Regions from separate parts of the Bacillus sp. PK3-037 genome, predicted to be linked through region 2. Evidence: predicted binding sites of a transcription regulator. Region 2 holds the regulator's gene; each other region holds the start of a gene.

Region 1 (7,822 bases), 1.4 Mb from region 2:
TGCACTTTACACGCTCGCCCATACTCATATGTTGAATTGGTTCTGTCCATTGAGAAGCGGTAAATCCCAATCGCGTCATGATATTCTGCACGTTTCCTCTCGCCTCGAACGTGTCTTGATAAAATAACTCCTCCGGTGTTTGTTCTAAAGGCAAATCAAATACTTCCTGTGTTAAATAACCGATTTTTGCTGATGGTGATATCCACACCTTTCCCTCAGCCGTTTCCTGTCCAAGAATGACTTTCAATAAGGTTGTTTTTCCGCTGCCGTTCGGGCCTGTAATGGCAACCTTTTCTCCGTGCTGAATCGTAAAGCGGGCGTTTTGAAACAGTGTCTTTTCGCCAAATGACTTCGTCAGGTGTTGAACCTCCAAAAACCGTTTTCCTGTTTTATGAGTTGTATCAATTGAAAAACGAACAGTATATTCCGGAACGACAGGCTCAGCCTTTGTTTTTTCGAGTTCTTTTTCAAGCCGCTTTTGTTTCGATTTGACCTGGGCATCTGTGCGCTTTGCTTTTACACGATGGTATTCTTTAAACCCTTCCTTTTTCGTCGATTGTGCGTGGGCTTTTTCCGACCATGAAGTGAGTTCTGTCATTTGTGCTTCAATCCGTTCAATCATTTTCTGCTGTTTTTCATATTCGCGCTGCTGTGTCAGTCTTTTCTCTTTCCGGAACTTCATGTAACCAGAGTAATTCCCTTTGTATTCAGTCAGCGTGTGGTCCTCGATTGACCATATTTTCGTGGCAGCTTCATCTAAGAAATACCGATCGTGCGAAACGAGAATGACAGTGCCGCTAACATTTTTCAGCTGCTGAATGAGAAATTGCAAGCTTATGTCATCAAGATGGTTTGTCGGTTCATCCAGCAGGAAAAGGTCTGCATCCTCTGATAGCCCTTTTGCCAGCCGTGCTTTCAGTTTTTCTCCGCCGCTTAACTGGCTGAAATCACGGGCTGGCACGTGCCATTTCTCCAGCAGTTTCACTTCGGCAGGTGTCTGATTCTCAAAGGAATACGATTCAGTTTCCTGTTCAACCAGCACCGTTTTTAAGCCGTGCTGCATCCATTGGATTTGTCCCTGTGACGGAGTTAAGTCCTTGTTGATCAGGTGAAGCAGCGTCGATTTTCCAGCCCCGTTTTTGCCGATAATCCCAATGATATCTCCTTGCTGAACACTGGCATTTACGTTTTTAAAAACGGTGAGATCCTTTACTTCATAGCTGACGTTTATTAGTTTTAATTGTTCTTTCATCTATATCCCTCGCTTTAAGGGAGAACAAAAAAATCCTCCCAAATGTTTTGGAAGGATTAGCCGTGCCTTTGCCATGATTAAATAAGCTATTCTTCAGAAATAGCGCGTACGTATATAGAAAATGGGCAGACTAATCCTATTTTTTTATGATTTGAAATATGCGATTTCAATCGTTAAAAATAAGATTAGTTAATCATTGTCCACCCATCATCCCTTCTCAATTTATTACAAACAATATAGCATATTTTTCAATTCGAAAGCAAAGGTCATTTTCATCAAAAAAGCTCCTGCTCTCATTTCTGAGGCAGGAGCTTAAAAGGGTTATTGCTGCTTTAATTTTCTTACTTTATAAATCACAATCAGCAAAATAAACCAAACCGGTGTAACAAATAAGGAAACCCGAGTATCCTGTGCTAATGCCAGTACAACAAGGACAAACGCCAGGAACGCCAAAATTAAGTAATTCGTAAATGGATAAAGCGGCAGCTTAAATTTGTTTACTTTCGCCAATTCAGGTCTTGTTTTACGGTATTTCATATGGCAGATAACGGTAATTCCCCAAATATAGATAAAACATACGGTGGAAATACTTGTGATCAAGGTAAATACGCCTTCCGGCATGATGTAGTTCAATGTGACACCTATTAAAATCACGATAGCTGAAAAGAACAACGCGTTTCTCGGTACCTTGCGCGGTGTCAGTTTCGCCATTGATTCCGGCGCATTTTTGTCTTTCGCCAGTGAATAGACCATGCGGCTTGTACTGAATACAGCGCTGTTGCAGGCTGAGGCAGCTGACGTTAATACAACAAAGTTGATAATGCTTGCAGCACCGACGATGCCGACTGCAACAAAGACCTGTACGAATGGGCTTTCGCTAGGATTGATGACATCCCATGGATAGATGCTCATAATCACAAGAAGCGCCCCAATATAGAAAAGCAGCACCCTTACAGGGATATTGTTGATCGCCTTAGGGATGACTTTTTCCGGATTTTCTGTTTCACCCGCTGTAAGCCCGACGAGTTCAATGCCGACAAAGGCAAACACAACCATCTGGAACGAGAGGATAAACCCGTGTATTCCATTCGGGAACATGCCTCCGTGGCTCCAGAGATTTGAGAAACTGGAAACACCTGAACTTGTGGAAAAGCCTTTGAAAATCATAAAAAGACCGATCACAATCAGCGCCAAGATGGCAATGACTTTAATTAATGCAAACCAGAATTCCAATTCTCCAAACAGCTTGACGGTAGCCAGGTTCATAATCAGTAAAATAATAAGAGCGATTAAGCCCGGAACCCATTGCGGCACACCGGGAAGCCAATACTGGGTATATAGCCCGACCGCAGTTAAATCGGCTATCGCGATTGAAATCCAGCAGAACCAGTAGGTCCAGCCTGTGATAAATGCGGCCATATCGCCTAAATAATCTTGAACAAAATCAACAAAAGAGTGATAGTTCAGATTAGACAACAGCAGTTCTCCAAGCGATCTCATAATTAAAAAGCAAATGATCCCCGTGATCATGTAAGCAAATAAAATTGACGGTCCTGCAAAGTGTATCGATTTTCCCGAGCCGAGAAACAGGCCTGTCCCAATGGCTCCGCCGATCGCAATAAGCTGGATGTGCCTGTTTTTCAGGCCTCTCGACAGTTTCTGCTGATTTATATTAGGATCTTGCGTCATGTCGTCTGTCACTTTGTGTGTTCCTCCATTGAAAATTGTTTAAACATGTTTTTAGATACTATTATAACACTAAAATTTCTATCTTTTTTACTATACAGGAAATATGGAAGGAAATTTTAAGGTTTATCGATTCATCACAAGATACGAAAAAAGCGGCTCAATAGTGGGAGCCGCTTTTGATTACGCCATTTTATGCTTTTTTCATATACAGATATAGCCCATAATCAGTCGGAGCAGATGCGTACCCTATCTGACGCAGCATCGCTGTTATGTTGCCGCGGTGATATGTCCCGTGATTTACAACATGCGGCACCAGTTCAGAAGCAGTCGTTTTCATGATTCCGCCGGCGGGATTTTCAATCTGAAGGGGTTTATGGATCTGTTCCTTTTGCTTGAAAAAAGCTGTATATCGCTCGGACAATTTTAGAAACAAGGCTTCCATTTCCGCTAGTTCCTTCGCCACTGTCTGTTCTGTAAGCTGTTCAGCTAATGCTAAAGCATGGTTCATACTTTTTCCGGAAAACACCTCCGCCCAGCCGAGATCCGAAAGGTAAACATGGGACAATACATGGGATATTGACGGGAACACACTTTGGATCTCCTGACGATAAACCTCCTGTGGAAGCTCTTTTAATCGATTAAATATTTGCTGATGAGCCCATACGTTATATTCATACAATTGTAATGCTAGATCAGACATGTGAATTTTCCCCTTTCGCGTTTATCGTTTCTATTGTATACGAACAAACATTCTTTAGGGAGTTTTCTGTGAATAAAATGTATTGACAGAACATAGTTTAGGGGGATAAACTATGTAGCATCGATCGAAAGTTTAGGGGCGTAAACTAAAATGCAGGAGGAAAGACGTTGAATGAACAGAAGCTATGCCAAGCGATCAATCTTTTCGTAGAAGTTTTACTTGAAGGTACAGAGTTTGTACATCATGAAGTCGATCAGGATGTATTCAAACACATCTCCAGAGAACAGGCCGACCTGTTAAAAATTTTAAAAGTCAAGGGCCCATCTTCTCCCGGCAGCCTGGCCATGTATCAAAACGTGCATAAGAGCGCGATTTCTAACCGATTGAAGAAGCTGCTGGAAAAGGGATTGGTTGAGTGGGATGACTGTCCGGTAAAAAGTGATAAACGCACGAAACGAATCAAAATTTCAGAAAACGGTGAAAGCATTATCGAAGAATTGGATTCAGCTATCTTTCACGCGCTCAAAGAGCTGATGCACGATATAGATGAGGAGCACTTACAATCATTCATTGACATATTTACCATTCTAAAAAGCAAATTTAAAGGAGGGGATCTTACGGAATGAAATCGATTGTCAAATTCAAATGGGCCATTGCGGCGGTTATCTTAGCGCTGACTGTTATATTGAGTTTATTTTCTCCCAACTTAACGGAGCTGGCCAATCAAAAGGGGCAGTCACAGCTGCCGGCTGATTCCGTTTCAGAAAAAGCAAATGCTATTCTGAAAAAAGCCGGAGAAAACAATAATTCGATAAGCATTGTCTTCACATTAGATCGTGCGCTAAATAAAGATACAGAGGATCAGCTCCGCAGCATAATCGATAACGTCAAAAAGATTGATGGTGTTGAAGAGGTAACATCTCCGCTGACAGGTGAAAAAGAAATCAAAGATCAATTGATTTCAAAGGATAAGAAAACCATTCTTATTCCCGTAACGATCACCGGATCTGATAAGAAAGCGGAAAATATTGCTGATGATATTTATCAAATCGTTCCCGATGATTTGACGGCATATATTACGGGAGCGTCTCTTATCAATCAGGATTTTGCGCACAGCTCAGAGGATGGGCTTAAGAAAACGGAAGTGATCACAGTCTGTTTGATTATCGGCTTGCTGCTGATCGTGTTCCGCTCTGTTGTGACGCCTTTTATCCCGATTGTGATTGTCGGTTTCTCGTATGTAATCAGTCAATCTATACTGGGCATTTTAGTTTATCATGTTGATTTTCCTATTTCGACATTTACCCAAACCTTTTTAGTTGCCATCCTGTTTGGGATTGGAACAGATTACTGTATTCTTCTTCTGACTCGTTTCCGTGAAGAACTGGCAAACGGGCATGACAAAAAAGAGGCAACCCTTATTGCTTACCGTACAGGCGGAAAAACATTGTTTATCAGCGGGTTTGCGGTATTGATCGGGTTTTCAGCCCTTGGTTTTGCGAAGTTTGCCATTTTCCAATCAGCTGTGGGAGTTGCTGTCGGGGTTGGCATTTTAATGATCATCCTCTTCACTCTGCTGCCTTTATTTATGGTGACACTCGGTGAAAAGCTCTTTTGGCCGTCTAAGAAAGTGCTGTCGCACAGTGACAATAAATTGTGGGCGTTTCTCGGCAGACATTCTGTTGCCCGTCCGTTTCTGTTTCTCGTCATAACAGTCATCATCACGCTTCCGTTCATTTTGACCTATGATGACCAGATTTCATTCGATTCAACGGCGGAAATCAGCAGCGATTACAAATCCATCAAAGGTCTTGAAGCCATTAAGCATGGGTTTGGTGAAGGAAAAGCATTTCCGGTGAATGTGGTGATAAAAGGAGACAAGGATCTCACTACCGCTGAGACGATCCCTTATCTCGGAAATATCAGCAAAGCCATTGAGAAAGTTGAACATGTTGATTCCGTCATGACCATTACCCAGCCGACGGGTGAAAAAATCAAAGATTTATATATTGATAAACAGCTAGGCTCTGTGTCAGACGGACTGGATAAGACAGTAAAGGGAATTGCTGATGTCCAAAGCGGGTTAACGGATATTGAAGATGGGCTGAATCAAATGTCTGGGCAAACCGGAACGGCCGCGAATGGCAGCTCCGGAGGCTCACTGTCAGATGCAGCTGACGGTTTGGGAAAAATCAATCAGCAGCTGCAGCTTGTCAGCAAACAGCTTTCTCAAACCGGCAATACCGCACAGGCGGTGCCGCAGCTCACAGCAATCAGCGGACAGCTTGGACAAATTCAAACCGGACTTGAGCAAGCAAACGAGCAGCTTTCAGGCCAGCAGAAACAGGCCGGGACGCTGACAGAAAGCCTGAATCAGCTTGCCGAAGGTGTGAAGAGCGCAAATCATGGACTGACAAAAATCACCGGCGGGATTACGGCATCCAGTGATATGTTAGAGGACATGAGCAAAAGCTCAACCGTTCGGGATACAGGGATTTTTATTCCTGATCAAGTCCTGAAAGATAAGGATTTTAAGAAATCAATTGATCGGTATTCCTTTGCAGACGGCAAGGGAGTGCAATTAAGCGTCGTCTTGGATTCAAACCCGTATTCAGAACAAGCGATTACGACCATAAACCAGATCAAAAAAGCGGTAGCCGGCGAAGTCGGCGGCACGCCTCTGGAGGACACTCAAATTGTTTACGGCGGGGTAACGAGCGTCAATGCCGATTTAAAAGAGCTGTCTACAACGGATTTCTCTAGAACGATGGTCATCATGATTCTCGGGCTGTTTATCGTATTGACCGTCTTGTTCCGGTCAATGGTGATGCCGATTTATATGATCGCTTCACTGCTGCTTACGTATTACACTTCGATTTCAATGACGGAATTGATTTTTGTGAATATCTTGGGCAATGATGGAGTCAGCTGGGCGGTACCGTTTTTCAGTTTTGTTATATTGATCGCGTTAGGGGTAGATTACTCGATCTTCTTGCTTGACCGCTTTAAAGAAGAGGTTCAGCTTGGCATTCATCAAGGTGTCATCAGGTCAATGAGCAAAATGGGCTCTGTCATCATCACCGCGGCTATTATTTTGGCCGGTACATTCGCGGCGATGATGACATCAGGCGTTAATACGCTGATGCAGGTGGCAAGTGTCATCATTATCGGGCTGCTCCTGTACGGCCTTGTCATTCTTCCGCTCTTGATGCCGGCAATCATTGTGACATTTGGAGAAGGAAACTGGTGGCCGTTTGGCAGAAAGAAAAATAAAGAATAGAAAAAAAGAGTGGTGACAATTCATTTGTTCATCACTCTTTTTTGTAAATGTAAAAGGCACGTTTCGCCTGTCAGTAAGCAATGAAGGAAAAGGGGAGAATCAACAACTTTTCTGCATTTGTTGTCGGTCAAATGTTTCTGACATACATCATATGCGGGAACAAAAGGCGCTTGGGCAATTCACCCGTCAGCTTGCCAAAGAATTAGCCGTAAAACAAATCACCATTCATGCGGTACCGGAAGATATCGTAAATGTGATTGAATTTATAACGAGCGAACAATCCCAATGGATCACAGGCCAGACGATCCGGGTGAACGGCGGATTTATTTAAAATGAAAAAGCTCCCAAGAGTCATTCTTGGGAGCTTTGTTTTATTTCCATTCTGCAATAGTATCAATCGGCAGACGGTAGGAAGCGTATCCTTCGTCCGCAGCTTTTCCGATGGAAAGAAGCATAACAGGCACATAACGCTCTTTGTCTAATCCGAAGGCTTCCGCGATGTTTTCTTTATCGTAGCCGCCGATCGGGTTTGTGTCATAGCCGTGCGCGCGTGCAGTCAGCATAAGCTGCATAGAAACAAGGCCGCCGTCAATCAGGATCGTTTCACGGTTCACCTGTGCCGGAAGCTTTTCAAAATGAGCAGTGAGGGCAGCGATTTGTCTGTCTTTTACCTCCTGCGGCATGTAACCGAGCTCCACGGCTTTTGAATAAATTTCTTCTAAGTAGTCTGCATTGTTCATGTCTGCAAAAACAGCGATGACGGCAGATGAAGTTGTGACCTGTGTTTGGTTAAAGCTTGCCAGCGGGGCGAGCTTCTCTTTTCCTTCCGGGCTGTCGATGACGAGAAAACGCCATGGCTGCGCGTTGACAGAGGATGGCGCAGTTGTGGCTTCCTCTAGGA
Region 2 (7,822 bases):
CATCATAGCCAAAACCTCTCAACGTAGCCGCGATTTCAGCAAACGTCAGTTTATTCGCCCTCAACCGGACAATCTCCGAGATCGGAACTTCTATTCTTTCTTTTCCGCTATTTTCATGCTGGTTTTTCAGGTTCTTTTGTGGCTTAAAACCATTTTTCACTGCGCGTTTCATTCCGCGTTTAATTTTCATGTTGTGGATTTTCCGCTGGTATTCCTCCACAATGCTGACGATTTCCAGCACCATAGAGTCAGCCTCTGATAACTCCAGCTCACCTCTGTGTGCGGTCGTATATACTTTCACACCTTCCCTGTAAATACAATGAAGAAGTGCAATTTTCGCGTTTCCCCGGCCGAGTCTTGTTTCATCCTGAACTAAAATCACGTCAATATTTGAATTCTTGATATGATCAAGCAAATCAAATACACCATCCCGGTCCATTTCATATCCGCTGGCTTTTTCAGAAATCACTTTGACGACTTCCATGCCGTTCTCGGCAGCAATGGCCGTAAGCTCCTCCTCCTGCCGCTTTAATGAGGTTTCTTGCTGTTCTTTATTTGTGCTTACTCGGGCATAAATGAGTGCTTTCACCTTTCTACCTTTCCTCTCTATTTAACAGTAGCCAGTTCGTATGCAGCCGGGTGTTCCTTTTTTAATGGAATCACCAATTCATCCCCAGGCTGAATCTCAGACGTCTGGAGATTATTTTTTTCAGCTACCCATTCAACAAAATCACTTTTATTTATCTTTTTTGAGTCATCCACCTGATCAGCGAGCGACCAGAGCGTATCCCCAGACTGAACTTTTATTTTAACATATTGATTAAGCTCCTGGTCGCTGCTTGTATATGACAACAGAAGGATAACCACGCTTAGAATCACAGTGAACAGGCCGACAAAAATAATAGATTCTTTATTCATGATAACAACCTCCGACAAGAATGTTTGTTCGCTTTTTTTATAATTTCAGTATATACGAACAAATGTTTCTGTCAATTGTTTTTTTCGAACCTATGTTTGTACTGTCAGGAAAATCATGCTATAATCTATTTAAAATCGACGTTTAGAGGTGCAAAAAATGACGAAGCTATCAAAAAGGCAACTTGATATCCTCCGTTTTATTAAAACAGAGGTTAAATCAAAAGGATATCCGCCTTCGGTTAGAGAGATCGGAGAGGCTGTCGGCCTTGCGTCCAGTTCTACTGTCCACGGCCATTTGGCCCGTTTGGAAACAAAAGGGCTGATTAGACGCGATCCGACAAAACCAAGAGCGATAGAAATTCTGGATGAAGAAGTAGAGATTCCAAAAAGCCAAGTCGTTAATGTTCCGGTAATCGGAAAAGTAACGGCGGGCTCGCCTATTACGGCGGTTGAAAACATTGAAGAATACTTCCCGCTTCCTGATCGTATGGTTCCTCCGGACGAGCATGTGTTTATGCTGGAGATCATGGGTGACAGTATGATTGACGCAGGTATACTTGATAAGGACTATGTTATTGTTAAACAGCAAAACACGGCGAATAACGGTGAAATCGTAGTGGCGATGACAGAAGATGATGAAGCTACGGTAAAACGTTTCTATAAAGAGGATACACACATTCGCTTACAGCCTGAAAATCCAACCATGGCTCCGATCATACTGCAGAATGTCAGCATATTAGGAAAAGTAATTGGTGTGTTCAGAACTGTCCATTAAACTATTGAGCTATCAGTTACAAAGAATAAACCCCCTCTTCCTTTGCGGAGTGGGGGTTTTGTTTTTAAAAAAAGCAGGCTCGCCCTGGCTTAGGTGCGAACCTGAATAGGAGGAAAAAGAACATCATGTTTACACCATAATTATCCATCATTTAATTGTTGAAGTCAAGAAATTTTCTTTCCTTAACGAAACTTTTAAAAAAAAGTGCTGTTTAACAAATTAGACGTTCTCTTCTTATAAATGTTTCGAATTTTGGACGTGAAAAGATGAGTTATACTCTGCTCTTTTATATTGAGCGTGGCAAAAGTAAATATACTGAAAATTTAGTACATAGTTTATTTAGTTAATTTATTCCGCAAAAAAAAGCTCACTTCTTTTCAAAAATGTGAGCTTCAATCAAAATTAAAATATTCTACACCATAGCGGCCTTTTACCTGAACACTTGCACAGTCTTCTGAATGCTCTTCAGCTAATATTCGATACCGGTGATAAGGTTCAATGGAAACCTTATCTTGAGCGCTAAAGTCAAACCAATTACCGGTGAATTGTTTTGTGCTTAACGTAGTATAATCCCCTGCAAGTCCCATTCGCTGAAGCTTAATGTCAACTGAACAAGTGTTCACTCCTAATATCGTAAATTGGTATCCTAAAAAATAATCCATTGCCGATACATCACTAATGTTTTCTACATAAAACGCTTTTGTTCCGTCATTTAGAATAAAGTCGGTTTTATGCTCAAACTGTGAAGTTGCTGCATGAATGGTCCCGGTTCCAAAAACACATAGTAAAACAGCTGTCATGAGCAATATTTTATTTCTCAACTGCAATCCCCCTCCTTCACCATATATTAACCCCAGAAGATAAATATGTATATCCCCTGTTACTCTGTTTCCCGTACTTTTTCAATCGTAAAAATCCATGTGGGTTTTAGCTTGCTTATAATATTGAAGCCTGTCTTGAAGAGTTCCTGTATGGAATTCAAATTTATGGCCGTCAGGATCAGTGAAATAAATTGATTTTCGATCACGTTCATCTCGTTCTCTCCCAGGCAACATAGTAACATGAAGGTTTTTTAATTTTGCGGATATTTCTTCAAACTTGCTTTCCTCAATTGTAAAAGCGATATGGGTATAAGAAGCGTTAATATCATTTCTGGGAATGTCACGCTCTTCGTTGAGAGCCAGCCATATGCCGTTTAAATCAAAATATGCAGTGCTTCTTCCTTTAACAAGCAGTTTAGCATTAAAGACATTTTGATAAAACTCGATTGAAGTCAGTAAATCAGAAACAGAAAATAACAAGTGATTGATCCCTTTGATCTCCACTGCGTCTCCTCCTTAGTATTTAAAAATAGATGATTAAAAACCAGTGAATAATTGATTATTTTAACAGAATCTCACCCCACCCCTTGTGTACGGACATTGAAGCCAGAAAGTTTCAAACGACCAGCAAAAAATACCAGTGTAAACAAAAGCAATATGTTCAAAATAAACCATATTACTTCAGAAGGGAATGACCATTATGAATGGCTACGGCCTTCATGAAACGTTGGAATTGCACGAATTGCTTACGTTTAAGAATCTTTGTTTGACAAAATCTTCAACCATGACGGGACTTGTACAAGATGAAGAATTAAAGAGTATTCTTGAGCAGGATGCTCAAAAAACAAAACAGCAGGTTGCGCGTTTGCAGGAATTGCTGTCAGTGAGAGGTGAACAAGCGTGAATGAGTTCTTTCAAAAATTAGCTGGAATGGGCAGCATGACCGAACAAGTGATCGCAACGGATTTTTTAATATCGGCAAAGACAGGCGTTAGAAATATTGCAGCTGCCATCACAGAATCTTCTTCCCCAGAAGTCAGAGAAACGCTGCAGCAATATTTACATGACGCGATGAATACCCATGAACAAATTTTTCATTATATGGCTGCAAAGGGTTTTTATCATTCTAAAGATTTAACTCAGCAAATAAGTGTCGATCTTGAGGCTGCAGATACCGCTAAAGATTTGCCACAAATATAGGTGATCAAATGAAACATATTATCGCTCTTGCTTCTAAGACAGCTTTAACTCTTGCCCTATTGTATGTGATTTTGGATAGAGTTTACCATGCTTCCTTTTTAAGTGTGCTGTTTATTGCATTTTTCTTAAGCTTTGTAACATACCTTTCCGGTGACATCCTGATCTTGCCGAGAACCAGCAATATGACAGCTTCACTGGCTGACTTCGGACTTTCACTCGTTATTCTTTGGGTCTTTCTTGAAACGCAAACTAGAAACGGTTTCTCACCGTTTGCAGCCGCTCTGATTGCATCTGTCTGCCTTACAGTTTTTGAATATTTTTTTCACCGGTATTTACTGAAAAATGTGCTGGATGAAACATTCCGAAACGAACTGACTGTCAAAGACAACACTTTGCAATATCAAACTGAGGCATCAGATGAATTGTTTCCTGAAGCCAATGATCAGAAGGACGAAAAATAAGGAGGCGCAAAGCCTCCTTATTTTAATAACTGTTTTCTATGAAATGGGTCATCACTTCTGTAAAATCATAAAACCTCTCATTTTGAGTCACGGATCTGCTTTTTAAAGAAAAGATGCCAAACAAAGATTCTCTGAAACCTGTACTCATCTCTAACTGGATGCTCAAACCGGTTTTTGATTTATTCGCTATATTGTTTGGACTTACGCCTGCATGCGGATGATCCGTACCAAGCAATTGAGCCGGAAAACCGGCTTTTTGCAGTTTTGAAACTAATTCTGCCGCTCTTGATCGGTCTGTTCCGCCGATTTGTATCAGTTGGTCCTCTCCTGCATATCCATGCAATGAAATAACATACTCATGACTTGCTACAAGCTTGAGTGCCTGAGGCTCATCAAAATGTGTGCTTGTTATATGCAGTACTGAATTTCCAGACGTCTTCAAACCTTCAAACAAATACATGGAATATTCTTTGCTGAGCTCTCTCGCCAATTCACTTGTGCCGCCTTCAATACCTCCTCCGTGAATAGCTACAACAAGCACAGAGCTGCCGGTTTCTTTTGTGGCAATGTTATAATCTGAAGGATCTTCGTGATTCTTTAATTCCTCGAAGTTCTGATAGATATCCTCTGCATATACAGAAGAAACCGGAACAAACAACAAGAAAATTAACAGCAATTTTACATTTTTTAAAGTTGATGGAAAACGTTTGGCTATGTTACAATCAACATGCTTCAAGGAATGGAGCAAACGGCGGAGCAGGGATACTTTGGCCGGTTTCATCTACTCCGCCTCAAAACCAAAAACACAGGATGCTGGACTCTTTGAGGCTTTAGCACGAATTATATCGTCCTCCTTGTTAAATTTTTGTTAAATTCACAATATTATATACCATTAGCCCGGGCGCTGTTCTTCACATTTATGAATTTATACTCCTTAGCAAAAAAGTAAGATCGCACCGGCTTTATTCTCATTCCCCCATTAAAATAAAAAAATGCACCCGCCTGCTGGCTTGTGCACCTTTTACTTTCTGTTATTCCCGCGTTTCTTTACTTTATTGAGCTTATTAATGTCTTTTTCAATTTTTCTTATTCTCCGCTTTTGCGGCATGGCTTTTATTTCACTGTAAACAGCAATAAACCCGCTTAAAGTAACTGCTGCAATATAAATGAAACGATTTTTGATAAAACGGTCAACAAGATCATGGTCACCTGCTTCTTTTTCAAACCTGTCGATTACATCTTTATCGAACAGCTGATCGACATAAACTTGCTTCATCCCCACTGCAAATCCCGCAGCCAGCCATACAATCAGAAACAAACTGATATAAAACATAAAAACCCTTCCTTCCCCGTCTGTATGAGGCGCAGCATGAAAATGTGCCGAACCGATTGTTTACCGGACGAGAGACTGTCAGATGAACTATTGTCTTTGTTATATATTATTCATTTGGACGGGCAATATGTAATGTCATAATCTACAGTTAGAAATTGAATCCCAAACAGCCACATTTCGTGAACAGCTGTTAACCTGCTTGCACCCGCCGGAGCCTTTATTAGAAAGGTTTCAGATAATGGAAGCGGGCAGGTCCCGATTTTTGTTCTAAGATAAATCCCTTCATCCCCAGCACCGCTTTTTCTCCGCCTGCTGGACAAAATCAGGTTCTCTTTGTGATGATAAGGCTTTAAAATGCCTGTCATGTTACTGAAAGGAAGCGGCAGAGAAATATTCATGTACCCCTCCCCTTTTGAGCGATATACAGAATACAGCGCGGTAAAAATGGTTTCGTTTTTTTCATTTGTTCTGATCCAGGCACGCACCTTTTTTCTTCCGTCTTTTTTTGAATGGACACCTTTTATTGTACTGTACATCCTATACCAGTCAGGATTCGTAGACAGGTGTATTTGTCCGGTTCTTTTGCTGATGTATTCATACATTTTCGCAAAGGGCTGAAACCAAGTGCTCCACGTCACTTTTGCTTTTACCTCATAATCTTTCGTCTGTTCATAAAAAGAAACAATCAACGGTGTCAAATGCTCCGGTGAAAAATCGTTTGAACGAAGGCTTCTCATATCATCCACAAGTCCGCTATATTGAATGTTATTTTCAGCATGAATGTTGTGCAAAAAGTTCTTTCCGATTGTTCTCTTTCCGTATATACGGCTGAAAACCTTGACGCTCGCATCCGAGGGCTGAGGATTTTCTTTTCTCCATCCTGCAAGAGCCGGCAAAATAACACCGAATGCGTTCACGACACCGTGTATCCAAATCATTTGGCTGATGGTCAGCGTGACTTCTTGCCGGAATACACCGAATGAGTAAATAAAAGAGAAACAGATCGTTATCATTAACACTACAGAAGACAGCCGGATAAGCACTTTTCCTGTCTTACTGCGAAAAGCTGTCTTAAATATTAAGTATGAGTTAAAATATAGTGCCGCCATATAGATACCAACCGCCAAGATATCAAGTGTTTTTGAGTATGTTATTCCGAGTGCGATGAGGAGCGGCGACAGTAAAATAATCCATGTCACCCAACCGTACATAATCCGTTTATCTCTATTGACTCTGCCAAGTAAACCATGAAAGATCGGGATCAGAAAAGCAGAATAGTGAAAATGAACAGCTGTGAGCAAAATAATAAGAGGACCGAAGTGCAGGATATGTAAATGCGCAGCATAGGCAAAAAACCAAAATCCCCCTCCTCCTAAATAAACGAGTCCAAATAAAATAGATGTTTCTTCAATTCTATGTATTTTTGTTTTCGAGAGCCGCAACACACCATATAAAGCCAACAAAGCAGTGTATATCCACCAGATCAGTGCAAAATACCCCACGTCTGTCACAAGGGCTAATACCGCGAAAACAGCTGCTGCCGGATAGATGTGCATCAATAATTTTTCCGAAAATTGAATAGTCCTGTGAGCTGATTGATGAAAAACAAAAGGAAAAATTCCCGGCACAAAAAAGAGAATGGAAAACAAGACAAGCGCCTCCGCAACTGATATGTCGGGAGCTTCAGATACAAGAAACCAAATGAAACAAAGCGCACTAATGATGCCGTTTCGTTTTAACATACTTCTCCCTCTGTTTCCTGAAACGTCCCTTTATAAAAGAATAGAGTGCCAAGAATTGCATTTTCCACATGAACTTGAATAGTGAAACAGTTGTTGCTTTCATCAAAAGTTTCGCAAACAGTGGAATTACCGCTCAGCCATTTTGGCAAAGGAATTCTTTTTCCGCATATTAATAGCCATTGCTTCCCTGATGTAATGTGGAGAGACCCGTCAGAGAATGCTTCAAAAGTTAAAACGGACAGCAGAATATGAGGTTGGCCGAAAAAATCAAGTATTCGTTTTTCATTTTCGTCGTATACCATAACTGCATCAAAGAAACGCTTTTTATCTTTAAAGACAAAAGTCCGATTCCATTCAATCCCCGTATGTTCCTGCTTCGTAAGACATGTTCTGTTTTTAATTGTAAAAGGGATGTCCTTTCCTCTTTCTGAAAAGAAACATCTAAAAAACACTCCGCACTTCAGCAGCATTCTGACAAAAAAAGACCCTCCGCTTATTTCTGACATCGTTCCTCTTCCGCTGAATGGATGTGACCTGTCTAATTGATAACGTTTCTGCAGCTTGGGATGTAA
Region 3 (7,822 bases), 1.5 Mb from region 2:
CCTGCCAGCAAGAGAGAGCCGATGATATCCAGCGGCGCCTCTGATTTGTTTTCTTTATATTGAGGAAACATGGTCAATGCTGTAAATAAAGCAATGGCAAGAAACGGGATGTTGACCCAAAAAATTGAATGCCAGCTGAAGCTGTCAATCAGCATAGAGCCGATGAAAGGTCCGAGTGCTGCCCCAAGTCCTGCGCCAAGTCCGAAAAATCCAAACACTTTCGGAAGGCGTTTTTCAGAAACAACGTGACGGATAATGGCAATGCTGTTTGGCGTAAGCAGTGCGCCGCCGACAGCCTGCAATGCCCGAAATACAATTAACAAAAACAGGCTCGGCGATAGAGCGCAGCCTAATGAAGCAATCAGAAACAGGCCGACGCCCCATAAGTACATGGTTTTATTGCCGTACATGTCACCGAGTTTTCCGGCTATTGGCTGTGTGACGGCCATGACGATTAAATAAACGGTAACCACCCAAGTGATGCTTGCGATGGATTCGTTATACGTATGTGATATAGATGAAAGCGCGACCGCGATCATCGTTGAGTTAATGGGAACCAGGATGGCCCCCAATAATAGCGAGACGATCAGCGCCCATTCTTTTCTTGAGCTCATTGGGATCCTCCTTTTTGTTATGCCAAGGAGTTAATCAGCAGAAATTCCTTTGACAAATAGAGCGGTGCTATGCTCCAGCATTTTTTCCTGGGGCATTGAAATCACTCTGTCTCCTAAATGAAGACGGTGTACAAAGTAACCGAAAATCATCGAAATAAATACATCGGCATGTTCCGATTCATCTCCTGTCTGGATAGCCCCTTTCTCACCCATGCTTGTGAGATAATCAACTAAAAGCTGTTTCATAGATTGGGGATATTCAGTCACATGGTCGATGACATCCTGAAACATGGCCGGTTCACGAAAGCTGATTTTAATTATATCTTTTCTTTGTTCAAGCTCTTCCAGCAGACAGGTTCCGATATGCAGCAGGTCTTTATACAAATCACCCTCTGTTTGCTCAAAGATGCGATTTCGATTTGCAGAATGCTGAGAAAGCAGAGCCTCGACAAGCCCCTGTTTGTTTTTAAAATTCCTGAAAATCGTTGCTTCACTTACGTTTGCTTTTTCTGCAATTTCTTTTGTCGTCGTTGCACGATATCCTTTTTTGACGAGCAGCTGCATGGCAGCGTCAAGGATTCTGCGGTTTGTCGGTCTCAATACATTTCACCTCACGAATATACTGGCAGGACAAGTATACACCTGCCCCGCTTGTATAATAAAGAGGGTGGGCGCATCAGGACCGGCTGACAACTGTGATTTTGCCGCTGTTTCCGTCTACAGTGACGATGTCTCCATCTCGAAGCCTTTCTGTCGCTGCACGTGTGCCGAGAACAGCGGGAATGCCGTATTCCCGTGCGATAATCGCTGCGTGAGACAAGATTCCTCCGGTGTCTGTAATAATGGCTTTGGCATCTTGAAACAGGCTGGTCCATAGCGGTGTCGTCATTTTGCAAACCAGGATGTCTCCAGGCGCAAATCGAGAAAACTCACTGGCATCCCGAATCAATTTAACCGGCCCTGTTGCGATACCGCTTGATGCTGCAATTCCAAAAATGTCATTCTCCGTGTTTTTTTCATCTTCTATGACAGCACCGACAATTTCTTCAGCCGCTTTCAGCTGCGCTTTTGTCGGTGTACCGAGATAAGCAGGCGCCTGTGCCAGCTCATACTCATGAAAGATTTGTCTCCGTTTTTCAGCCTTCTCTTGAAGGGATACGGGATGAAGGAGCGCGTTTTCCACCTCGTCATCATATAAGAACCAAAGGTCTTCTCGATCTCGGATCACACCGCTTTTGGCCAGCAATTCTCCTACCTTCAGCAAAAAGACCCTCGCCTTGGCATCCAGCATAGCATCAATGTAAAAATGATGATCATCCTTAATATTGGACGAATTCAGCGTCCATTGATAATAACGTTCAAATTCTTTCTGCAAAGCGGAATCCTCAATGCTTTGCAAGAATTCATTGTACAACTTCTCACGTTTTTCAATGGTCTTCTTAAATTCGTTGTCAAAATGATAGCCATTGCGGACGTAGTTTTGAATATGAGTCAATGCGTAATATGGATTCTCTGTCCAAGTCTGTTCAATCAGATCGTGGCTTTTTACAGATCTCCATCCGTATTCCTGTAAAAATGCATTGACTTTTTGCAGGAAACGTCTGCCCTCGTCGATTTGTTCTAATGTCTTCTGCAGCTGTTGGGGCTCGGTATGCTCAAAAATGGCTGTCAGACTCGGATTTTCTCGTGTTTCAACGGAGAATTGCCATAGGCGGCGGTCTGTTTCCAGCGATTTGTTCATGACTCCTGTCAGCATTTCATAAAAATGTGAGTTTTCAGCTTCACCCTGAATGTTTTGATACATTGCTTGCAGTTTGTTCGTCAACAGAATTTGCGGGAAAACGATATTGAAGTGTTCCTCATAGGCCGTGAGATAAAAGGCCTTCAGTTTTTTAAAGGCCTCCAGCGCACTTTCCGGAGTGTGTTCCGTTTGTGCGAGTTGATCCAGCTTCCTGTAAAACGGGAGGTATGTGTGATTGATGATGTCATACATACGCTCCGATAATATCGGAAAAAGCTCTTTGCCGCAGTCTTCAGAAGGTGGCTGCTGTCCGCCTTGGTTTTTGGAATAAATGTGCCCGCGATAAAGTTTTACTTCGTCAACAACTACGCCAATCGGGAACTTTTGCATGCTCTTCTTCAAGCCGTATTCCAATGCTGGCACAATGAACGATGAAAATAACGGACTCACCGGACCTTCAATATTTGACTCCATGTTGAGCCAGAAATCATTCATATCAGCGTCTGTAATCATGAAGCTGCGTTCTTCTTCTGCCGCTTTTTTGTCCTGTTCAATGGTTGTAATTGGGCGGGCCTGCAGAAGGTATACTTGATGAGCAGCGATCCCGAATTCTAAATCAACAGGATATCCGTATAGGTCTTCGGTTTTTTTGGTGATTTCAGTCAGCTCAATTACCTGTTCATCTGTAAGGCAAAAACGGCTGCGCATGTCTTCACTCGTTTCTTTTTCGGCAATGCCTTCTGCTGCGGACTCCATATAGATCTCTTTTAAACCCATTTCTTTCTGAATCTCAAATGAAGCTTTATGAACGATATACGTGTCAGGAGTGACACTTCCTGATACGACCGCTTCTCCCAGGCCGTAGCTGGCGCTGATTAATAACTCTCTATCATCATGGGTAACGGGATTTTGGCTGAAAATCACACCCGATATTTCTGAATTGATCAGGCCCTGCACCACAACACCCATTAACGGCTCTGCGATTTGATTGTTCATTTTCTTCTTATAGCGGCTGACCCTGCCTGAGAAAAAGGAGGCCCAGCATTCTTTCACCTTAGCCAGAAATTCTTCTTCTGTTTTTATATTTAAATAGGTTTCATATTGACCGGCGAATGAAGCGCCCTCTAAATCTTCTGAAGCTGATGAAGAGCGGACGGCCACGGAACGATATGATTCTCTCAGCTCGTAAAAGGAGCTCGTCAGGTCATTCTTTAGCTCATCTGAAAATGCTCCGGCAATAATGGCATTTTCGCTACTTTCGCTTGAATCATGAAGCTGATTATCCTCCATAAAACGGGAGAGAGCATTCGTTTGAATGATAAACCCATCTGGGACAGGAAGTCCGTGTTTGGTCAGTTTAATCAAATTCATGCCTTTTGCTCCAGCCAGCTGACTGGATTCTTCAGCTTGGCGAAATAACACAGAGTACATGTTTAAAACCCCTCTTTCCTTAGTATTTTTCTCTCTATCTTTTATTTTTGGGAGCCAATGTTCAAAAAATGATAGTGAACACTATCACTCAATTGTAGGTTTAAAGGAAAATGCTGTCAAACGCAAAAAGTCCTAAATAAAATGAATATTTAAGTTAGTTAGATGATCATGAAAAATAAAACTGAAGCGGGTCTGTTTGCTTATTTTTTCGTATTCGCAAATCGTTTCACTGAGCTTTCAGATCACTGTTGGCCAAACTTCCTTTATTAAACGAGACTTAATACCTATCTTCCTGTTGATTTGACAATCAGTACAGTTTCAGCTCCCATTCAGACACCTAAATCAATTTTTCTTTATATTTGACCGCCTGCCGGTGATCTATTATTTTATGATGAACATGTATTCTGTCCGGGTTGAATAGCTGGATTTGGGTCTTGCAAAAACTCGGACGAGGCATCTGTCTATCTATAAGAAGAGAGTTTTGCGGCAGGGCACGATGATTGAATTGAACTGAAAAAGGGTATGGTGTATAAAGAGGGAACCATTGCACGATTGTCCGATTCTTCATTTTTTACTATAATCAAATCAGATGAAGAATCCCTGAGGAGGGTTTTTGTGATTACAAAAGCCGTTTTTGCAATATTTTTCCCTTTTATGCTTGTCGTCCTATTTACGAGAGTGACCTTTAACCATTACGTGGCGATCGCTCTTACAGCTGCATTGCTGTTTGCTTCTTATTTAAAAGGCTATACAGAAACGTATTTTATTGTAGGATTAGATGTTGTCTCTCTTGTGGCCGGCGGACTTTACATGGCCAAAAAAGCTGCTGAGAAAAAAGAAGAATAAACCGGACATAATGAATATAAAGATGAATTCCTGCTTTTACGTTTTAAAAGCAGGTTTTTTATACATGAAAATAGCTGGAAATAAAAAACCACCGAACTTTAGTTCGTATTTTTGGTGATTTTGCTTTCCATTGTGTTACTATATCTATAGGAAGATTTCGTTAAAGAAACGGAGGCTTATTTGTGAAAGATCGCTTTGAGTTAGTCTCAAAATACCAGCCCCAGGGAGATCAGCCGAAAGCCATTGAAAAGCTTGTCAAAGGCATTCAGGAGGGCAAGAAGCATCAGACTCTGCTGGGTGCAACAGGAACGGGCAAAACATTTACGGTGTCCAATTTGATTAAAGAAGTCAATAAGCCGACACTCGTCATTGCCCATAACAAAACCCTTGCCGGACAGCTTTACAGCGAGTTTAAGGAATTTTTTCCGAACAACGCTGTCGAGTATTTTGTCAGCTACTATGATTATTATCAGCCGGAGGCGTATGTGCCTCAAACGGATACATTTATAGAGAAAGATGCCAGCATTAATGATGAAATTGATAAACTCAGACACTCCGCTACATCGTCTCTGTTTGAACGGAGAGATGTGATTATCATTGCAAGTGTGTCTTGTATTTACGGTCTCGGTTCGCCTGAAGAATACCGTGAAATGGTTGTGTCATTGCGTCCTGAAATGGAAATTGAGCGCAACGAGCTGCTTAGAAAGCTTGTTGACATTCAATATGCCCGCAACGATATTGATTTTCAGCGCGGTACGTTTCGTGTGCGCGGAGATGTAGTGGAAATTTTCCCGGCATCCCGTGATGAACACTGTGTAAGAGTCGAGTTTTTCGGAGATGAAATTGAACGGATCAGGGAAGTGGACGCCCTGACCGGAGAAATTTTAGGCGACCGTGAACATATCGCGATTTTCCCGGCATCCCACTTCGTTACGCGGGCCGAAAAAATGGAAAAAGCGATTCAAAATATCGAGAAGGAGCTTGAGGAGCAGCTGAAGGTCATGCATGAAAACGGCAAGCTTCTGGAAGCGCAGCGCTTAGAGCAGCGGACGAGATATGATCTTGAAATGATGCGGGAAATGGGCTTCTGCTCCGGCATTGAGAACTATTCAAGACATTTGACGCTTCGCCCGCCGGGTTCAACGCCGTATACGCTTCTCGATTATTTTCCTGACGATTTTATGATTGTGGTGGATGAGTCGCACGTGACGATTCCTCAGGTGCGCGGCATGTTTAACGGAGACCAGGCGAGAAAGCAGGTGCTTGTGGATCACGGATTCCGTCTTCCGTCAGCGCTTGATAACCGCCCGCTCCGTTTTGAAGAATTTGAAAAGCATATGCACAATATCGTCTATGTGTCAGCAACACCAGGGCCATATGAGATTGAGCATACCGATGAAATGATAGAGCAGATCATCCGTCCGACAGGGCTTCTTGACCCGCTTATTGACGTGCGGCCGATTGAAGGGCAGATTGATGATTTAATCGGTGAAATTCATGCGAGAGTTGAACGGAATGAACGGGTGCTTGTGACGACTTTGACGAAGAAGATGTCAGAGGACCTGACCGATTATTTAAAAGAAATCGGCATCAAAGTTAATTATCTGCATTCAGAAATTAAGACGCTTGAACGGATCGAAATTATCCGTGATTTGCGTCTCGGCAAGCATGATGTGCTCATTGGCATTAACCTCCTGAGAGAGGGGCTTGATATTCCGGAAGTATCCCTGGTTGCGATTTTGGATGCGGATAAGGAAGGCTTCCTGCGTTCGGAGCGTTCGCTTATTCAGACGATCGGACGGGCGGCGAGGAACGCGGAAGGCCGTGTCATCATGTACGCCGATAAAATGACGAAGTCTATGGAAATTGCAATTAATGAAACGAAACGCCGTCGCGAGCAGCAGGAGCGGTTTAACGAAGAGCACGGTATTACGCCGCAAACGATTAATAAAGAAATTCGTGACGTGATTCGTGCGACTGTGGCTGCTGAGGACAAAGCGGAGTATAAAACAAAAGCTGCGCCGAAGCTGTCGAAAATGACGAAGAAAGAGCGTCAAAAAGTCGTCGAACAAATGGAGCACGAAATGAAGGAAGCCGCCAAGGCGCTTGACTTTGAAAGAGCCGCGGAGCTTCGCGATTTACTTTTAGAGCTAAAAGCGGAAGGATGATGAAAGAATGGCTATGGATCGGATTGAGGTGAAGGGAGCAAGGGCGCACAACCTGAAAAATATTGATGTGACCATTCCGAGAGATCAGCTTGTTGTTGTTACAGGACTGTCTGGATCAGGGAAATCCTCCCTTGCCTTTGATACCATATATGCAGAAGGACAGAGACGATATGTTGAGTCGTTATCCGCCTATGCCCGCCAGTTTTTAGGGCAAATGGATAAGCCTGATGTCGATGCGATTGAAGGGCTTTCTCCTGCCATCAGCATTGACCAGAAAACAACGAGTCGAAACCCGAGATCTACTGTCGGTACGGTAACGGAAATTTATGATTATCTGCGTCTTTTGTATGCGAGAGTAGGAAAGCCGCATTGCCCGGAGCACGGAATCGAAATCACGTCACAGACCATTGAGCAGATGGTGGACAGGATTTTGGAATATCCGGAGCGGACGAAGCTTCAGGTGCTGGCGCCGATTGTGTCCGGCAGAAAAGGCGCTCATGTAAAGGTGCTTGAGCAGATCAGAAAACAAGGCTATGTCAGAGTCAGAATTGACGGCGAGATGGCCGAGCTCTCTGATGAGATCGAATTAGAAAAGAATAAAAAACATTCAATTGAGGTTGTCATTGACCGGATTGTGGTAAAAGAAGGCGTAGCAGCCCGTCTGTCGGATTCATTGGAGACAGCGCTTCGATTAGGTGAAGGGCGTGTCATGATTGATGTAATCGGTGAGGAAGAGCTAATGTTCAGTGAGCATCATGCCTGTCCGCATTGCGGATTTTCAATCGGTGAACTTGAGCCGCGGCTTTTTTCATTCAACAGCCCATTCGGAGCGTGTCCAACGTGTGACGGTCTCGGTATGAAGCTCGAAGTTGATGCAGATCTTGTTATTCCCAACCAAGACTTGTCATTGAAAGAGAATGCAATTGCCCCTTGGACGCCGATCAGCTCACAATATTATCCGCAGCTTCTTGAAGCGGTCTGCACCCATTACGGCATTGATATGGATGTGCCGGTAAAGGATC
Region 4 (7,822 bases), 720 kb from region 2:
AAGAAAAAGCGATCGTATTTCATAAAGCTTTTACGTCTAATTCACGGAACGAGGGAATACATTTTTACAAAGACGAGCCATCAGCATGTCTGAGGCTTTGTTTAAAAAGAACAGAAGCCTTTATAGATAGGCAGGGAGGAGAAATTCATGGAGGAAACGAAACAAGTTGGAAAAGGCATACTCTACGGCTTAATCGCTATTTTTTCAGCCATGCTCCTAACGAGTTTAGCCGTTTCACTTTTACTGACAGCAACCTCGCTTGAAGAATCATCATTCAACTGGCTGATCACCGCCGTATCATTTCTTTCTTTATTTATCGGCGGATTCATATCTGGCGGGAAAGGGAAGGAAAGAGGATGGCTGATTGGGGCATTGACTGCTTTAAGCTTTTCCTTGATTATTTTACTGTTTCAATATCTGGGATTCGGAAAAACATTTACAGCAGAACAGCTGCTCTTCCATCTTGGCTTTTTAGGCGTATGTATGCTTGGCGGCATTTTCGGAGTGAATTTGAGAGGAAGCAGATCTTCCTAATAAAAAAAGAGCGGGGGTTACCCGCTCTTTTTTGTTTGCTATGTATGAACTCCTGCTGTTATTCAGCAGCAGAAGTTTCTCTGATCGCGCGGCGGTCGAAAGTAAGACGCGTGTTATCACCAGTCTTAATGACGACTTTGCTTTCGTCGATAGAGTCAACTGTACCGTGCAATCCACCGATTGTCACGACTGAATCGCCTTTTTTCAGTTCCTCCTGCATTCGACGCACAGCTTTTTGCTGCTTCTGCTGCGGACGGATCAGTAGGAAATAAAGAACCGCAAACATTAAAATAATAGGAACTAATGTACCTAAAGTACCTGTCATCTTTTTCCCCCCTTTCTGAAACAAACTTGCCATTATGGCTTTTTATATTAGAAGCTTTTCGCATTTGGCTTGTTATAGCCGTAACGCTCAAAGAACTCTTCTCTGAAATCACCCAGACGATCCTCGCGAATAGCCTGTCTTACCTGCTCCATTAAGTGTAACAGAAAATGAAGGTTATGGTAAGTTGTTAATCGGAGTCCAAACGTTTCATTGCAGCGAATCAAATGTCTGATATACGCCCGTGTGTAATTTTTACATGTGTAGCAATCACACTCTTCATCAATCGGACGGAAGTCTCTCTCAAATTTTGCGTTTTTCATATTGAGCCGGCCTTCAGCAGTAAACACCGTGCCGTTCCGTGCAATCCGGGTAGGCAGCACACAGTCAAACATGTCTACTCCGCGGATCGCTCCGTCAATCAGAGCATCCGGAGAACCAACTCCCATCAGATACCTCGGCTTATCCTTCGGTAAAAGCGGTGTCGTAAATTCAAGCACCCGGTTCATAACGTCTTTCGGTTCACCAACGGACAATCCACCTATAGCATATCCCGGAAAATCAAGGGAAATCAAGTCTTTCGCGCTTTGTGTGCGCAAATATTCGTATTCTCCCCCCTGAACAATACCAAACAGGCCTTGCTCGTCCTGCCGGGCATGGGCATTCAGGCAGCGTTCAGCCCAGCGGCTTGTCCGCTCAACTGACCGTTTCATGTAATCGTATTCTGCCGGATATGGCGGGCATTCGTCAAATGCCATCATAATATCAGAGCCCAGTGCGTTTTGGATCTCCATCGCTTTTTCCGGAGATAAAAACAGCTTATCTCCATTTAAGTGATTGCGGAAGTGAACGCCCTCTTCCTCTATATTACGAAACTTGCTTAATGAAAAGACCTGGAAACCGCCTGAATCTGTTAAAATTGCGCGGTCCCAGTTCATAAATTTATGGAGTCCGCCCGCTTCTTTTACAATATCCTGTCCCGGGCGAAGCCATAGGTGATATGTGTTGCTTAATATGATGCCCGCGTCCATTGCCTTCAGCTCTTCAGGCGCCATTGTTTTGACTGTCGCCAGTGTGCCGACCGGCATAAAAACAGGCGTTTCAAAGGAGCCGTGCGGAGTATGCACTCTGCCCAGGCGCGCCCCTGTTTGTTTGCATTCTTTTATAAATTCATAGCGTATTGGTTGTTCAGCCACTTTTTATGAGGCCTCCTGTTCTCAATTTATATAATCAGCATTGCGTCGCCGAAGCTGAAGAAACGGTATTCTTCTTCAACCGCATGGTTATACGCACGCAGGACATTTTCTCTGCCTGCAAGCGCACTGACCAGCATAATCAATGACGATTTCGGCAAATGAAAGTTTGTAATCATTCCGTCAATGGCTTTGAATTCATAGCCCGGATAAATAAAAATAGATGTCCATCCGCTTGATGCTTTAAATCGCCCATCATGTTCACCGGCAATCGTTTCAAGCGTGCGGGTTGAGGTCGTGCCGACAGAAATAATCCGTCCGCCCTTTTCCCTTACGCTGTTTAAAGCCGCGGCCGTTTCTTCTGACATTTGGTAGAACTCTGCATGCATATTATGCTCTTCCACTTCATCGGCGCTGACCGGACGAAACGTTCCGAGACCGACATGCAGTGTGATGAACTCAATCTGAACGCCTTTGTCCTTCAGCTGCTGTAAAATGTCTTCCGTGAAATGAAGACCGGCTGTAGGCGCAGCGGCAGATCCGATTTCTTTTGAAAACACCGTTTGGTAGCGCTCTCTGTCATCAAGCTGTTCCTTAATATATGGCGGAAGCGGCATTTCTCCGAGTGATTCCAGCACCTCGTAAAAAATACCGTCATATTGGAACTCAACTTTTCTGCCGCCATGCTCCAGCTCTTCCGTGCAGACAGCTTTTAATCTGCCGTCTCCAAATGTTACAACGGTTCCTTTTTTTACCCGTTTTGCCGGCTTGACGAGCGTTTCCCACCTGTCACCGGCTTCCTGTTTCAGCAAAAGCAGTTCTACTTTTGCCCCCGTATCCTCTTTTGTTCCGAATAACCGAGCAGGCAAAACGCGGGTATTGTTCAGCACGAGACAATCCCCTTCTTTAAAGAAACTGATAATCTGTTTAAACGAGCTGTCTGTCAGCTCTCCTGTATGTTTATCAAGCACCATCAGCCTTGAAGCGTCACGCTGTTCCAATGGCACCTGTGCAATTAAACGTTCCGGTAGTTCAAAATCAAATAAATCAACTTTCATAATTTCACCTTTATTCTAGTCTTTTGTTATTTCATTCTGCCGAAAAGATTAAGCAAGATTGATAATACCACACTTATGATAATACAAGTGACAACCGGGAAGAAAAACGTCACATTTCCTTTTTTCACAAAAATATCTCCCGGCATCTTGCCGACAAAATGCAAAACCGCTCCGATAATAAGCAAAACAGCACCAAGAATCATAATGATCTTAGGAAATTCAATCATATCGGGGAGCCTCCATTTGAAAATGATGATAAACGGCCGGTGTGACGATCCTTCCCCGCGGCGTTCTCTGGATAAAACCGATTTGCAGGAGATACGGTTCGTACACATCTTCAATCGTATGCGGTTCTTCGCCGATCGTGGCTGAAATCGTATCAAGCCCCACCGGACCGCCGTTAAATTTTTCGATCATTCCCATCAGCAGCTTGTGATCAATGTGATCCAAGCCAAGACGGTCGACTTGAAGCCGCTCCAAAGCGTCCTGAGAAATCTCTTCTGTAATCCGGCTGTCGCCTAACACCTGTGCAAAATCCCGGACCCTTCTCAGCAGGCGGTTGGCCACCCGCGGCGTTCCTCTTGATCTTCTGGCAATCTCAAGCGCTGACGGCTGATCAATTTCAACCTCAAACACATCAGCCGTTCTCGTAACAATATCAGCAAGCTCTTCTTGTGTATAATACTCAAGCCGCGACATGACGCCGAATCGATCTCTTAACGGCGCCGTCAAAAGCCCTACTCTTGTCGTGGCGCCGACCAGTGTAAAAGGCGGAAGATCAAGACGGACTGAACGGGCAGAAGGCCCTTTTCCAATGACAATATCAAGACAAAAATCTTCCATTGCCGGATATAGCACCTCTTCAATCGATCTGTGCAGCCTATGTATCTCATCGATAAATAATACATCACCCGGCTCGAGCGCCGTTAAGATCGCAGCCAAATCACCCGGCCTTTCAATCGCAGGTCCCGAAGTCGTCCGCAACTCCACTCCCATTTCGTTGGCAACGATGGAAGCAAGCGTCGTTTTTCCAAGCCCTGGCGGACCGTATAAAAGAACATGATCAAGCGTTTCCTGTCTCATTTTTGCGGCATCTATAAAAACACGCAAATTCTCTTTTACCTTATGCTGCCCGATGTATTGAACCAGGCGCTGAGGCCTCAGGCTTTGCTCTATCACTGATTCATGGTTGTCTGCTTCACTTGAGACGAGCCGTTCATCCATGAACATCACCTTACTTCAATAGTTTTTGTAATGCTTTTTTTACGTACTGGTCTGTTGTCAGACCAATATCCTCTTTTAAGTGAGGAAGTACCTTTTTGATTTCTTTTTCGGCATAACCAAGTACCCTGAGGGCCTCAAGTGCTTCTTCAAGCGCCGTTTCTGCCGTTTGTTTTTCAAGTCTTTCTTCATGATTGAACAGATTTTCAATCATTTCAGGCACAACGTCAGCCAGCTTTCCTTTTAAATCAAGGATAATCTGGCGAGCAGTTTTTTTGCCGACACCCGGAAACTTGACTAAAAAGGCTTCATCTTCATTTTCAATGGCTTGAATGACCGCTCCCGGGTCACCTGATCCCAAAATAGCGAGCGCCCCTTTTGGACCGATTCCGGTCACATTTAACAGCTTTGTAAAGAGCGCTTTTTCCTCCCTTGTTGAAAAGCCGTATAGTAAAAACGCATCTTCTCTTACATGATGGTACGTAAAAATGGTTTCTTGACTTCTCTCCTTATATATAAACGGATTTGGCGTAAAAATCTGATAGCCGATGCCGCCGTTTTCTATCACAATATATTGGGGAGATACATAATCAATCGTCCCTTTAACAAATTCGATCACGAAAATTCACCTCTTTGACTGTTCTTCATTGTACCATAAAAACAGGCAAAGGCTTAAAGAAAAGTTAACATATGTTCGCTTCTCATTCATTGTTCCACGAAAAAAAAGACATGAGCACATGTCTTCAATCAGCAGTGGTCACCCGCTGTACGTCTTGATATGTTCTATGACATCCTCAAACTCCGCTTTCGTCCGAAACGGAATGCCTTTTTCGAGATTTTTTTGCATATGGCTCTCCAGTCTTTCTAAGTCAATTTGAAAAAAAGATTGAATCGGTTCAGAATCCGACTCCGGCCGTCCATGAAAAGTGGAAATTACTCCGCTGTCAGAAACGCCGATATACCCATTCACCTTGCTGAGCGGAGAAATATCGTCAACCTGCTTCCGAAATAGAACGTACCCATTTTTATGTTCGACAAGCGTCCATCCCGCATAATCCGCCCAAAAATCATCCATGGAAAGCACTTTTTCACGCTTATGCTCGATGCTGACCTCTCCATCCAAATACACTTTTTCAAGCTGCACATGCACTTGCAGCGGTTCATAGTGCTCCACTTCCGCCCCTGACGCGCGGGGAGCACCCATTAGAAAAGCTGCGGCTGAGCAAAAAATCCCCAGCAACAGATACGCAGTGCTAAATCGTTTCACCCTTTACACCTCTTTGCACACGTTTATGACTAGTCTGACCAAAGAGGCTACTGCTTAACCGTTTCCTCAAAATTTGTTTGCACATTTTTCCTGACAAGCCGTTCCTCTGGATACATATCGGCGCGCCGTTCTGAAATCGTCAGAAATTGTGTCAGGAAAGCACTGAGAAAATATAATGCCGCAAAAATCCATATCACGCCGCCTGCGCCGAGCGGGCCGATAAAAAGGCTCACGATGCCGGGAGCAATAAAAGCGCACAGACCCGATCCCAGATTTAACACAGACATGGCAGCACCTTTGTTATCAGGCGCAAGCGTCGGCAAAAGCGCGCTTAATGGAACATATCCGGCCAGTGCCGCACCGTAGCAGCAGGCAATCATCATCAGCACCCAGTACTGATGCCCGATCAATTGCGGCGTATAATAGAGCGCCAGTGTAAAAATGCCGCAGCCGACACCGCCAAACCACATGACAGTATTGCGCCAGCCCAGTTTGTCTCCGACCGCGCCGAAAATGATGTTAAATACAATGTTGACAAAAAACAGCGTCCCCCAAATTTGCAGCCATTCTGAAACAGAATAGCCGTAACGCGCCAAATAGGTCGGAAGAAATATCGCAAATCCGAATTGTCCGAGAGCATTAATTGTCTTGACTACGCCGCCGATGCCGACTTTAGGATTTTCAAACATAATTGTAAACGCCTTCGACAGCTCTTTCCATTTCGGCTGATCTTGTTTATGTACAGGCATAAATTTATCTTTATTAAAAAACAGTGCGAGAACTCCGCCTGCTGCCACAAATAGTAAAGCGCTCCAAAGCGTATTGATTTCTCCAATCGCCGGAACCGCATAGCTCGAATAAAACGGCCCAAGCACGTTCAGGCCGCACGTAAACATAAACCAAAACCAGCCGACGGCTTTACCAAGGATTTGCTGAGAGGTGCTGTATGATACCCATACAAGAAACGAGTATGCAAACAGCGGGTATCCCAAGCCCCTGAGCGCGTAGCTGCCCAAGAGAGCCGGATAGTACATATGAGGAATCGCCCAGCCGATAAAAGCAACCGAACCGAGGATAAAAGCCAGTAAACCGACCGTCATCGTCTTCCTTGGCCCCCAAGTCTGGACAAAGGTTCCAGATAACCAAGCCGAAATCGTGACAGCAATGCCATACACCGTAAACAGCGAAGCAGATTGCTGCATACTGAGACCGTGATCAACTAGAAAAGGAGACAGCCATCCTTGCTCAAGTCCGTCTCCAACCATAAAGATGACCACACCAATATAACCCCAAATCATATGAGAAGGAATTCCGATTTTGTTCAAAGCATTTCCTTTAGCATGTGCTGTTTTCATGATTTCCACCGCCTACTTTTTATAAAGTATCAATGGAATGTATATACCCAGGCTTGCTGCATTGTAATCCCTTTATCTGAATATTAAAAAATAATTTTTTCAGTATGTTCAATGCTGACAGGCATGCCTAAAGCGAGCGACTGCTGAGCCGCCCTTGCTATTCGTTCCGCCTGTAAGCCGTCATCGCCGGTGCAGGCAGTCTCCCGATTGGTTTTGATCGCATCTGCAAACTGAAGAATTTCTTCTGTGTAGGCTTCCTTATAACGTTCAAGAAAAAAGAAATACGGTTTATCCTTCATGACAAAGTCAGCGGTTGACACTTCTACCGTCGTGGGCCTGCTGTTGTCCGCTGCTGCCGAGCCTTTCGTGCCGAAAACCTCGACCCGCTGGTCATATCCGTACACAGCTTGACGGCTGTTGTCTATCACACCCATGGCACCGTTTGCAAATGTCAAGGTCATGACAGCCGTATCAATGTCCCCCAGCTCTGCAAAGGACGGATTCACCAAAGCAGCTCCTTTTGCATACACTTCCGTCACTTCACTTCCCATGATGTATCTCGCCATATCAAAATCATGAATCGACATATCGATAAATAAGCCGCCTGATGTGCGGACATAATCAACATTCGGCGGTTCTGGATCCCGTGATGTAATTTTCAATAAATGAGGTGTGCCGATTTCACCATTTGAGACAATGGTTTTGATTTTCTTAAAATGAGGGTCGAAACGGCGGTTAAATCCGACTTGCAGCTTAACCCCATGTTTCCGCACGGCCGCAAGTGCCTCCTTCGTTTCATCGGGAGAAAAACTGATTGGTTTTTCACAAAAAATATGTTTTTTCGCCTCAGCCGCTTCTCTGATGATTTGCGC

The links. The regulator LexA, encoded in region 2, represses DNA repair genes until DNA is damaged. The targets are predictions, from matches to a motif close to CGAACATATGTTCG.
Region 1: dinB (damage-inducible protein DinB) is a predicted target of LexA. The motif match lies at 3,682-3,695, and genes of this name have one in related genera.
Region 3: uvrB (excinuclease ABC subunit UvrB) is a predicted target of LexA. The motif match lies at 4,725-4,738, and genes of this name have one in related genera.
Region 4: ruvA (Holliday junction branch migration protein RuvA) is a predicted target of LexA. The motif match lies at 5,012-5,025, and genes of this name have one in related genera.

What each region holds. Positions count from the first base shown of each region.
Region 1 covers NZ_CP096408.1:3,529,232-3,537,053, reverse strand. Annotated here, with positions in the region: gene abc-f (ribosomal protection-like ABC-F family protein) at 1-1,252, opposite strand, end outside; gene M1D69_RS18160 (amino acid permease) at 1,574-2,953, opposite strand; gene dinB (damage-inducible protein DinB) at 3,132-3,641, opposite strand; gene M1D69_RS18150 (MarR family transcriptional regulator) at 3,809-4,267, shown strand; gene M1D69_RS18145 (MMPL family transporter) at 4,264-6,921, shown strand; partial or broken gene M1D69_RS18140 (SDR family oxidoreductase) at 6,959-7,252, shown strand; gene M1D69_RS18135 (nitroreductase family protein) at 7,293-7,822, opposite strand, start outside.
Region 2 covers NZ_CP096408.1:2,149,676-2,157,497, forward strand. Annotated here, with positions in the region: gene M1D69_RS11165 (YneB family resolvase-like protein) at 1-589, opposite strand, end outside; gene yneA (cell division suppressor protein YneA) at 607-918, opposite strand; gene lexA (transcriptional repressor LexA) at 1,076-1,693, shown strand; gene M1D69_RS11180 (hypothetical protein) at 2,086-2,514, opposite strand; gene fosM (FosM family fosfomycin resistance protein) at 2,596-3,018, opposite strand; gene M1D69_RS11190 (DUF892 family protein) at 3,215-3,418, shown strand; gene M1D69_RS11195 (spore coat protein) at 3,415-3,714, shown strand; gene M1D69_RS11200 (YndM family protein) at 3,723-4,175, shown strand; gene M1D69_RS11205 (poly-gamma-glutamate hydrolase family protein) at 4,198-4,956, opposite strand; gene M1D69_RS11210 (hypothetical protein) at 5,197-5,508, opposite strand; gene M1D69_RS11215 (YndJ family protein) at 5,619-7,250, opposite strand; gene M1D69_RS11220 (DUF4166 domain-containing protein) at 7,244-7,822, opposite strand, start outside.
Region 3 covers NZ_CP096408.1:664,859-672,680, forward strand. Annotated here, with positions in the region: gene M1D69_RS03465 (MFS transporter) at 1-614, opposite strand, end outside; gene M1D69_RS03470 (TetR/AcrR family transcriptional regulator) at 645-1,214, opposite strand; gene M1D69_RS03475 (PEP/pyruvate-binding domain-containing protein) at 1,291-3,786, opposite strand; gene M1D69_RS03480 (DUF2198 family protein) at 4,402-4,632, shown strand; gene uvrB (excinuclease ABC subunit UvrB) at 4,815-6,800, shown strand; gene uvrA (excinuclease ABC subunit UvrA) at 6,808-7,822, shown strand, end outside.
Region 4 covers NZ_CP096408.1:1,433,466-1,441,287, reverse strand. Annotated here, with positions in the region: gene M1D69_RS07375 (TIGR04086 family membrane protein) at 148-534, shown strand; gene yajC (preprotein translocase subunit YajC) at 593-859, opposite strand; gene tgt (tRNA guanosine(34) transglycosylase Tgt) at 907-2,052, opposite strand; gene queA (tRNA preQ1(34) S-adenosylmethionine ribosyltransferase-isomerase QueA) at 2,079-3,107, opposite strand; gene M1D69_RS07355 (DUF2905 domain-containing protein) at 3,134-3,334, opposite strand; gene ruvB (Holliday junction branch migration DNA helicase RuvB) at 3,327-4,331, opposite strand; gene ruvA (Holliday junction branch migration protein RuvA) at 4,342-4,947, opposite strand; gene M1D69_RS07340 (intercompartmental signaling factor BofC) at 5,086-5,595, opposite strand; gene M1D69_RS07335 (RbtT/DalT/CsbX family MFS transporter) at 5,643-6,950, opposite strand; gene iolG (inositol 2-dehydrogenase) at 7,034-7,822, opposite strand, start outside.